One region of the Marinobacter sp. EVN1 genome, then DNA from elsewhere that is predicted to be linked to it. Evidence: riboswitches for the same ligand, from Rfam matches in the RefSeq annotation. Region 1 holds a riboswitch; the other holds the start of a gene.
What was found. A riboswitch is a leader RNA that binds a small molecule or an ion and turns the genes downstream of it on or off. The one in region 1 is predicted to bind cobalamin.
Positions count from the first base shown of each region.

Region 2: linked by a shared signal. The riboswitch ahead of Q674_RS22530 (TonB-dependent receptor domain-containing protein) and the one ahead of Q674_RS27280 (ribonucleoside-diphosphate reductase subunit alpha) in region 1 are both predicted to bind cobalamin.

Region 1 is NZ_AXCB01000014.1:4,595-9,073, reverse strand. It holds gene Q674_RS27290 (zinc ribbon domain-containing protein) at 1-266, shown strand, start outside; gene Q674_RS27285 (DUF3047 domain-containing protein) at 318-1,007, opposite strand; cobalamin riboswitch at 1,152-1,349, shown strand; gene Q674_RS27280 (ribonucleoside-diphosphate reductase subunit alpha) at 1,481-4,243, shown strand; gene Q674_RS41060 (ribonucleotide-diphosphate reductase subunit beta) at 4,271-4,479, shown strand, end outside.
Region 2 is NZ_AXCB01000005.1:86,168-90,646, forward strand. It holds gene Q674_RS22530 (TonB-dependent receptor domain-containing protein) at 1-1,701, opposite strand, end outside; cobalamin riboswitch at 1,856-2,065, opposite strand; gene cobD (threonine-phosphate decarboxylase CobD) at 2,090-3,154, opposite strand; gene cbiB (adenosylcobinamide-phosphate synthase CbiB) at 3,151-4,098, opposite strand; gene cobT (nicotinate-nucleotide--dimethylbenzimidazole phosphoribosyltransferase) at 4,225-4,479, shown strand, end outside.

The sequences.
Region 1 (4,479 bases):
CCACCTGCAAGGCGCTGTCACCCCGGGTGATTGTGCTGCCGCCGGAGCTCCTGACCATGGACCCGGCCCGCCGCAACGCGGAGGCGCGGAATGAAAAGGCGAGCCACGAGCCCATCATCTCCACCGCCGACCAGCGGGCCCGGGACGCCGAGCACCGCAAGAGTTGTGGCTGCAAGAAAAAGTCGGACGGTAAACACATGCTGTTCTACACCGCCGACGGCAAGAAGATGTTCCCGTCCATGCGGCCCTGGATGATCAGCCACTGACCATTGCTTTCACGTGTTTGGCCCCCTTGAGGGGCCTTTTTTTATGGCCGATCAGCGGTTTTGCTCCAGGGTGAGATCGCCATACCAGGCCGTGGCCTGCTCGCCGGTGTTGTCGGCGTCGGTCATGATGGCCACGCCCACAATGGCGGGTGGTTCTTCGCCGAAGGCCTGCCGGTAATCTGCCACCAGGTCCCGGGTAACGGTCACCCATTCGCCCACCTGCGACGGCCCGGAGTTGACGGCAATCATCATGGTTTTGTCGGTGTAGGCGTTGGCGACCATGCTCTGCTCTGGTAGCTGATTGGCCCAGATGTAGTTCAGGGCGTTGCCGGGCAGGGTCTCGCCGAACAGCACTTCCACGGTCTTGCGCCTGGCCCGTTCAAAAAAGCCGGCCTTGTCCGGCTGAAACTCAAAGGCGACGTAGATGCGGGCAGGGTAGTCATCACCGGACTTTTCGCGGGCGTTGCCGGCTTCGTAGATGTTCGACACCTTCCAGCGCCATGACAGCGTGAGCGAGTCGCCGGGCACCAGCTCAACACGGGCAATCAGCCCGGAAGCGCTGGCGTCTGCGTCGGCACGGACCACCTGCTGGCCGTCGTCCGTGTCCAGGGTGTAGCGGGTATGTGTCTCGATGTTCGGAAAGGTCAGGGGCTCCCAGCCGTCCTCCAGTGAGGTCATGGTGGAGAACCGGGTTAGCCGGTCTGTTTCTGCCCACACCGGGCTGGCGGCGAGACCGAGCATCAGGGTACTGGCTAAAAGCAGCGAAATTCTCACATTTATTCCTCAATTCTGGCGGTCTGGAAATGGACAGGCTCTGTTGCAAAAAGTGCCTTGTCTTGGCGTATTCGTCCCTATATAGTGACCGGGTCCTTGGTTAACTACCATATATTGTGATCAAACTCTGATCATCTTGATCACAGGGTAGTCGGGAATCCGGTGAGAATCCGGAACTGACGCGCAGCGGTATTGGGGAACGAGCGTGGCAAGATGACACTGGCGCAAGCCGGGAAGTCGCCACGTTAGGCAGAGCTGAAAGGTTCACGCCCCTGAGTCCGAAGACCTGCCAGGGATCAGAAGCCCCCATGGGTTTCTGGACTGCACCTTCGCGATTCAAGGGTGAGCAGATTGGTCAGGCCTGCCCGTGTATTCGGGGCAAGGTGTGCCACTGCGTTCGCGAGGGTGAAACGGAACCAACGCGAATTCAGGAGAGCACCATGACAGCCACTGCCATTGCCGAACCCCCGGCCCCCGCGACCGATACCCAATCCCTGCAAGTTATCAAACGAAACGGCACCCTGGTGAGTTTCAACCCGGCCAAGATCAGTGTCGCGGTGACCAAAGCCTTCCTGGCGGTGGAAGGGGACCAGGCAGCCGGTTCCGCCCGCATCAACGACGCCGTGCACCGGGTTACCGAACAGGTAGTGCAGGCCATCAGCCGCCGCCTCAAGGCCGGTGGCAAGGTGCACATCGAAGACATCCAGGACCAGGTGGAACTGGCCCTGATGCGGGCCGAAGAGCAGAAAGTGGCCCGGGCCTACGTGCTGTACCGTGAAGAACACGCCCGCCAGCGCGCCGTGGACGAGCCGGTGGAAGCGCACCCGCACCTGACCGTGAAAAAAGCCGATGGCAGCATCGCCCCGCTGGACTTGGGCCTGATGAAGCAGCAGGTGGAACAGGCGGCTACCGGCCTGGACGGCATCAACGGCGATTCGCTGGTGGAAGATGCCCTGCGCAACCTCTACGACGGCATCGAAGAGACCGAAGTCCTGTCTGCCCTGATCATGACCGCCCGGGGCCGCATTGAACGGGAACCCGACTACAGTGCCGTAACCGCCCGCTTGCTGCTGGAACAGCTCCGGCTGGAAACAGCGGAAGCCCTGGACCTGCCCCGCAGTCTTCCGCTGGCAGAGATTTATCCACAGGCCCTGAGCGCCTTTGTTCACGCCGGTATCCGCTACGAACTGCTGGACGAAGCCCTGGCGGCCTTTGACCTGGAACGCCTTGGCAACGCCCTGAAACCGGAGCGCGACCTCCAGTTCGGCTTCCTGGGCCTGCAAACCCTGTACGACCGTTACTTCCTGCACTGGAACAAGGCCCGCCTGGAACTGCCCCAGGTGTTCTTCATGCGGGTGGCCATGGGCCTGGCACTGCGTGAGGACGACCCCAACGCCCGCGCCATCGAATTCTATGAGCTGCTGTCCAGTTTCGATTACATGGCCAGCACGCCCACCCTGTTCAACAGCGGCACCCGGCATTCCCAGCTGTCGTCCTGCTACCTGACCACGGTGGGCGACGACCTGGAAGGCATTTACGGGGCCATTCGCGATAACGCCCTGCTGTCGAAATGGGCCGGTGGTCTGGGCAACGACTGGACCCCGGTGCGGGCCCTGGGCTCCCACATCAAGGGTACCAACGGCCAGAGCCAGGGCGTGGTGCCGTTCCTGAAAGTGGTCAACGACACCGCCGTGGCGGTGAACCAGGGCGGCAAACGCAAGGGCGCGGTCTGTGCCTATCTGGAAAGCTGGCACCTGGACATCGAAGAGTTCCTGGAACTGCGCAAGAACACCGGCGATGAGCGCCGCCGTACCCACGACATGAACACCGCCAACTGGGTGCCGGATCTGCTGATCGAACGCATGCGCGAAGACCGTGACTGGACCCTGTTCTCCCCCAGCGATGTGCCAGATCTGCACGACCTGTACGGCAACGCCTTCCGCGAGCGTTACCAGCACTACGAAGCCCTGGCCGAGCAGGGCAAGATCAAGCTGTTCAAGAAAATTCCGGCCAAACAGCTGTGGCGCAAGATGCTCACCGTGCTGTTCGAGACCGGTCACCCCTGGATCACCTTCAAGGACCCCTGCAACCTGCGCTCCCCGCAGCAGCATCAGGGCGTGGTGCACAGCTCCAACCTGTGTACCGAAATCACCCTGAACACCAGCGCCGATGAGATTGCGGTGTGCAACCTGGGCTCGGTGAACCTGGCTGCCCACATCAAGGACGGCGAGCTGGACGTCACGCGCCTGGAGCGCACCGTGAACACCGCCGTGCGCATGCTCGATAACGTCATCGACATTAACTTCTACGCGGTGCCGCAGGCGCGCAATTCCAACCTGAAGCATCGCCCGGTGGGCCTGGGCCTGATGGGCTTCCAGGACGCCCTGTACCAGCTGGGCCTGCCGTACTCCAGCCCGGAAGCGGTGGAATTTGCCGACGTTGCCATGGAGCAACTCAGCTACTTCGCGTTGCGTGCCTCCGCCACGCTGGCCGGTGAACGGGGCGCCTACGACACCTACGAAGGCTCGCTGTGGAGCCAGGGCATCCTGCCGATGGATTCGGTGGGCCTGCTGAAGGACAACCGCCGGGACGGCGACCTGTCGCTCAATACCAACAGCCGCCTCGACTGGACCCCGGTGCGGGAGCTGATTGCCAAAAACGGCATGCGCAACAGCAACGTGATGGCCATTGCCCCGACCGCGACCATTTCCAACATCGTGGGCGTGTCCCAGTCCATCGAACCGGCGTACCAGAACCTGTTCGTGAAATCGAACCTGTCCGGCGAATTCACCGTGGTAAATCCCTCGCTGGTGCGTGATCTCAAGGCCGAAGGCCTGTGGGACAACGTGATGGTGAACGACCTGAAATACTTCGATGGCAGTGTGCAGCAGATCGACCGCATCCCCGCCGAGCTCAAGGCCCGCTACGCCACCGCATTCGAGATTGACCCGCGCTGGCTGGTGGAAGCGGCGGCCCGGCGCCAGAAATGGCTGGACCAGGCCCAGAGTCTGAACCTGTACATGGCCGAGCCCAGCGGCAAGAAGCTGGATGCCCTGTATCAGCTGGCCTGGGAGCGTGGCCTCAAAACCACCTACTACCTGCGCTCCCTGGGGGCCACTGGCGCCGAGAAGACCGCGCCGGTGTCGGCGCCACAGCCGCAGGTGTGCAGCATCGACAATCCCGACTGCGAAGCTTGTCAGTAACCATTTACTTATTTGGGAGGCACCCACATGCTGGACTGGGACGACGAACCAAAAGCGCAAACCACAGCCGCCGCCACCGGCGGCCCGGCGCCCGTGAATGTCGACGACAAGCGGGTGATTAACGGCGAGACCGACATCAACCAGTTGGCACCGTTCAAGTACCCCTGGGCCTGGGAGTACTTCATGAACGCCAACAAGAACCACTGGACGCCGCTGGACGTGAACATGGCGCAGGA
Region 2 (4,479 bases), on a different contig from region 1:
GTTAGCCAGCGTCAGCCGGGTTGACCAGTCAGGGGCAAAGCGCCAGCCCGCCCGCAAGTCCAGAGTAGCAAAACCGGGCAGTCTGTCGTCGTTGGCACGGTCATCGTAACGATAACCTTCGGCCACCACTGTGCCACCGAAGTCCCAGGTACCAACGCGCTTACTCAGGTCAAGACGCAGTGTTTTGCCACTCCGGCGCTGGAGTCGGTTTCCGGTTTCCCGGTCTTCCGGGTCCAGCAGCGTCAGAGCCGCATCACCGCGCCAACCATCCCGCTCAAAACCAGCGCTGAACTCGGCACCACGGATTCGGGCTTCATTGACGTTCATTGGCGTCCACAAGCCACTGGGGGTCGGGCTCCAGGCAATCAGGTTGTCCACATCCAGCTGGAACAGCGCTGCATCCCAGAACCAGGTTTGATAGTGGCCACTGGCACCCAACTCCACCGTTCCGGACTCTTCTGCCTCAAGGTTCGGGTTAGCTCCGGGAAAATACAGATCGTTGAAGGTGGGCGCCCGGAAAGACGTACCATAACTGATCCGTACTCGGTGGGATCGATCCAGAGCATGGCCAAGGGCAATGCCACCGGTTTCATTTTTGCCGTAGGCTTCGTTGTCGTCACCGCGCACACTCAGTTGAAGGTCGGTTGGGCCGAAGTTCAGGCGCAACTGGCTGTACAGGGCGGTGTTGGTGCGGCTGGTCTCAGCGTAATTGGTGGTACCGCTGACTTCGTCAGTCATTAACTCTGCCCCTACCACCAGCTCATGGACATTCCAGGTAAAGGTATTGTCCCAACGCGCTGCCCGTGAGCGGGTATTGAAGGTGCTATTGAATGTGGGCGTAACGTTGTCGGTTTCGTCCCGGGATTCAGAGAACTGAAGTGAATGACGCCAGTAGTCACTCACCGGGGTTTCCAGCCCGAAGCCGATGGTGCGAATCATGAAATCAATTTCGCCGCCTTCGTATTCGGTGTTGCCCTCGCTTTGCACCATCACCAGGCTGGCTTCTCCGCCGGAGTCCAGCTCATGGACGACACGTCCGATACCGGCGGTGTTGCGGAAGCCCCGGTCGTCACCATCGGTGATCACTGCTGTACCGTCGGTTTCTTTATGCAAACCACTCAGGCTGAAACGGGTATTTCCAGCGCGGGCAGCAACACCGGCACTGCCTTTCTGCGTGTTGAAATTGCCTGCACCGGCTTCTACCCAACCTGCCGGCGTGTCTTCCGGGTCCAGCGTAAAAGCCTGCACAACGCCACCGACAGCATCGGAACCGTAAAGTGAGCTCCGGGCGCCACGGACAATTTCCACCCGCTCAATCAGTTCAACGGGAAAGTACTGCCAGGAGGGACCACCTGATGTGGCCGAACGCAGGCGCACACCATCAACCAGCAGCAGCGTGGAGTCGTTGGCGGTGCCGCGGGTGTAGACACTGGTGGTTTTTCCGAAGGAACCGTTGCCGGTCACGTTGATGCCGGGTTGTCCTCGCAGCAGCTGGGTGAACTCTGAGGGGCTTTGCTCGCGGATAGTTTCTTCGTCGATGACCGTAACTGATGACAGGCTTTCACCCGCAGTCAGAGGCCCAAGGGTGGCGGTAACGACAATCGGTTCCAGCTTGCGTTCATCCGACGCTTCATCGGCGGCAACAGCAGGCAACGCCAGTGGCAACAACATCAGGACGGGAAGGGCTTTGGCAGTACTCATAGCTTCACTCACGGTTCACCGCACGCACCCGTACGGTCGATCAATTAACTGCGGAGGAAGACAGACTGCTCAGACGGGGGTGGAGGGCGTGTCAGTAAATGCGAGCCAGGTTCACCCACCGCCGTCGCCCTCCGCAACGTCTGGTGTCCGGAACCCAAGGTTCCGCCTTTCAGGCCGGTCTCCGGGCTTACAGGCGGAGCCTGTGCTCCGGGGCAACCACCTTCCCATGCCATTGGCACAGTGGCGTACTGGATTGCCTTTCACCTGATTACCGTTGCGGGGGCAGCGCCGGAATGTCACCGGCTTCCCGTTTCACTGCAGGCACTCCTCCGGACTATCGCCAGCCTGGACAAAATGCATACAGCACCTGAAATCGCGGGCAAGACTATCAACCAGGGTGGGGGTGGTCAATGAGATATGTTAATTCAGACAACGCACCCTCCAGCCGTTGCCAACCGGTTTCATCCGGTGGCAAACCGAAACGCAGGGCTGCGGGTGTGTCAAAACGCCTGACCAGAATGCCGCGGCAAGCCAGTTGGTCAGCAATGCCCGCTGCGCGGGGATGTTGAACCGTTCTGAAGAGCAGGGTGCCGGTGGGGGACGACATCCCATATTGTCTGAGCAGGCCGTCCATGCGCAGTCTGGCCGTTCGCAGGCTGGCACGAACCTCCACCTGCCAGGCCCGGTCTTGCAGTGCCCTGGCCATCAGGTACCGGGCCGGACCGCTGACCGTCCAGGGACCAAGTTCGTTCGACATCTCGCACGCCAGACCAGGGTCGGCCAGGACCGCACCGGCACGGAGACCGGCCAGCCCGAAAAACTTGCCCAGCGAGCGCAACACAATCAGCCCCGGAGCGCCCGCCCACGGGTCCAGGCCGAAGCCCGGCTCGCCCTCAATAAACGCCTGATCCAGCACCAGCCAGCCATCACGCTCGCGCAGCCGCTCGTGCCAAAACCGTAAACGGGCAGGATCCATCAGCTGCCCGGTCGGATTATTCGGCTGTATCCAGACCACTACATCCACAGAATCCAGCCATGCCAGCTCCGCTTGCATTGTCGCGTGTTCAGGGATCGCCACCACGTCGAAACCCGCTCGCCGCCAGGCATGACCATGCTCACGATAACCGGGCATGGGCACGGCCACCCGACCGAAACCATGCTTACGGGCACGAACCGCTGGCAGGGCCATGATCGCCGCCTGGGAACCCGCTACGGGTAGGCAGCAGGCACGCTCCGGTGCCCCGGCCCAGATACGGATAATCTCTTCCAGCCCATCTTCCGGCTCCGGCAGCCGTTGCCATACCTCCGCCGGAATTGCCGGAACCGGCCAGGGCACAGGATTAATACCGGTGGAGAGATCCAGCCATTGTTCCGGAGGAATGCCCCAGTGCTGAGCCGCTGCCCTCAGGCGACCTCCATGCTCCGGCAAATCAGCACCATCGAACGCTGTCACCCGATACCTCCTGACCAGAACGCATTCAGACTTGCGGCCAAGGCCAACAACACCAACAGCCACAACATCACGCCACGCTGAACCAGGGAAATCGCGCCCTCCACGGTTTGCGCCGTGGCGCCTTGCCCGCTGCCCAGCAGCGGTCGCTGCTTCACGCCACCGGAATACGGCGCCGGGCCGCCCAGTGTGACACCGAGCGCGCCCGCTCCTGCTGCCATCACCGGGCCGGCGTTCGGGCTGTCCCAGGCCTTGGACTGTTCACGCCAGCATTTCACGGCCAGCCGGGTATTGCCCAGCAACGCATAGGTCAAGGCAGTTAGCCGGGCAGGCACCCAGTTCATAGCATCATCGAGCTTGGCGGCGCAGCGCCCGAAATACAGATATCGTGGCGTCCGGTAGCCCCACATGGCATCCAGCGTGTTCACCAGCCGGTGCAAAACCAGTCCGGGCAAGCCAGCGACCAGATACCAGAACACGCTTGAAAACACCGCATCCGCACCGTTTTCCAGCATGGATTCCGAGGCCGCGGCGGCAACGCCTTCGTCACTCAACGCTGCAGCATCCCGACTGACAATTCGGCCAACCGCCAGCCGGGCCCTGGCACCATCCCCGCACGCCAACGCAGTCGACACCGCCCGGCCATGTTCCGCCAGCCCCCTTAATGAAATGGCAAGCCAGACACCGGCCACCTGAGTGAGCAGCCACAGCCAGCCCTCCAGCAGGAATTGCAGAAAAATTGCCAGTACGACGGCTGGCATGACCGCTACCAGGGTCGCCAGCACCCCCAGCAAGAGGCTTTGCGCCGGGAAAGTCTGCTGATCATTCAGGCGTTGCTCCAACAGGGATGCCCACCGACCGAAGCCCACCAGCGGGTGCCACCGACGGGGCTCACCCATCAACCAGTCCAACAAAACCGCCGCACCGCACACCAGCACTGCAACCACAAACGTATCCAAAGCCGGTCTCCCTGATTCAATTGCCGGCAAGTCTAACCGACCGGTCACGAAACTTGACAGCCTTGCCTCCCGGTTAGACCATCCTCGGTTTTCCGCCCACAAGGACCCATCGCCATGGCACTGCCCGACAGCTGGCTCACGTCTCCCCCACGGCCCTCGGTTCAGCACACAGCGCTTGCCGCCGAGCGTCAGCAGGTGCTCACAAAGCCACCCGGCTCTCTCGGGCAGCTGGAACAGCTCGCCATCAGTCTGGCGGGCCTGCACGGCACCGACAGACCCAGCGTTGATCCGGTGCGAATGGTGGTGTTTGCCGGCGATCACGGCGTTTGCGCTGAAGGCGTTTCCGCATTTCCTCAGGCTGTCACCGCC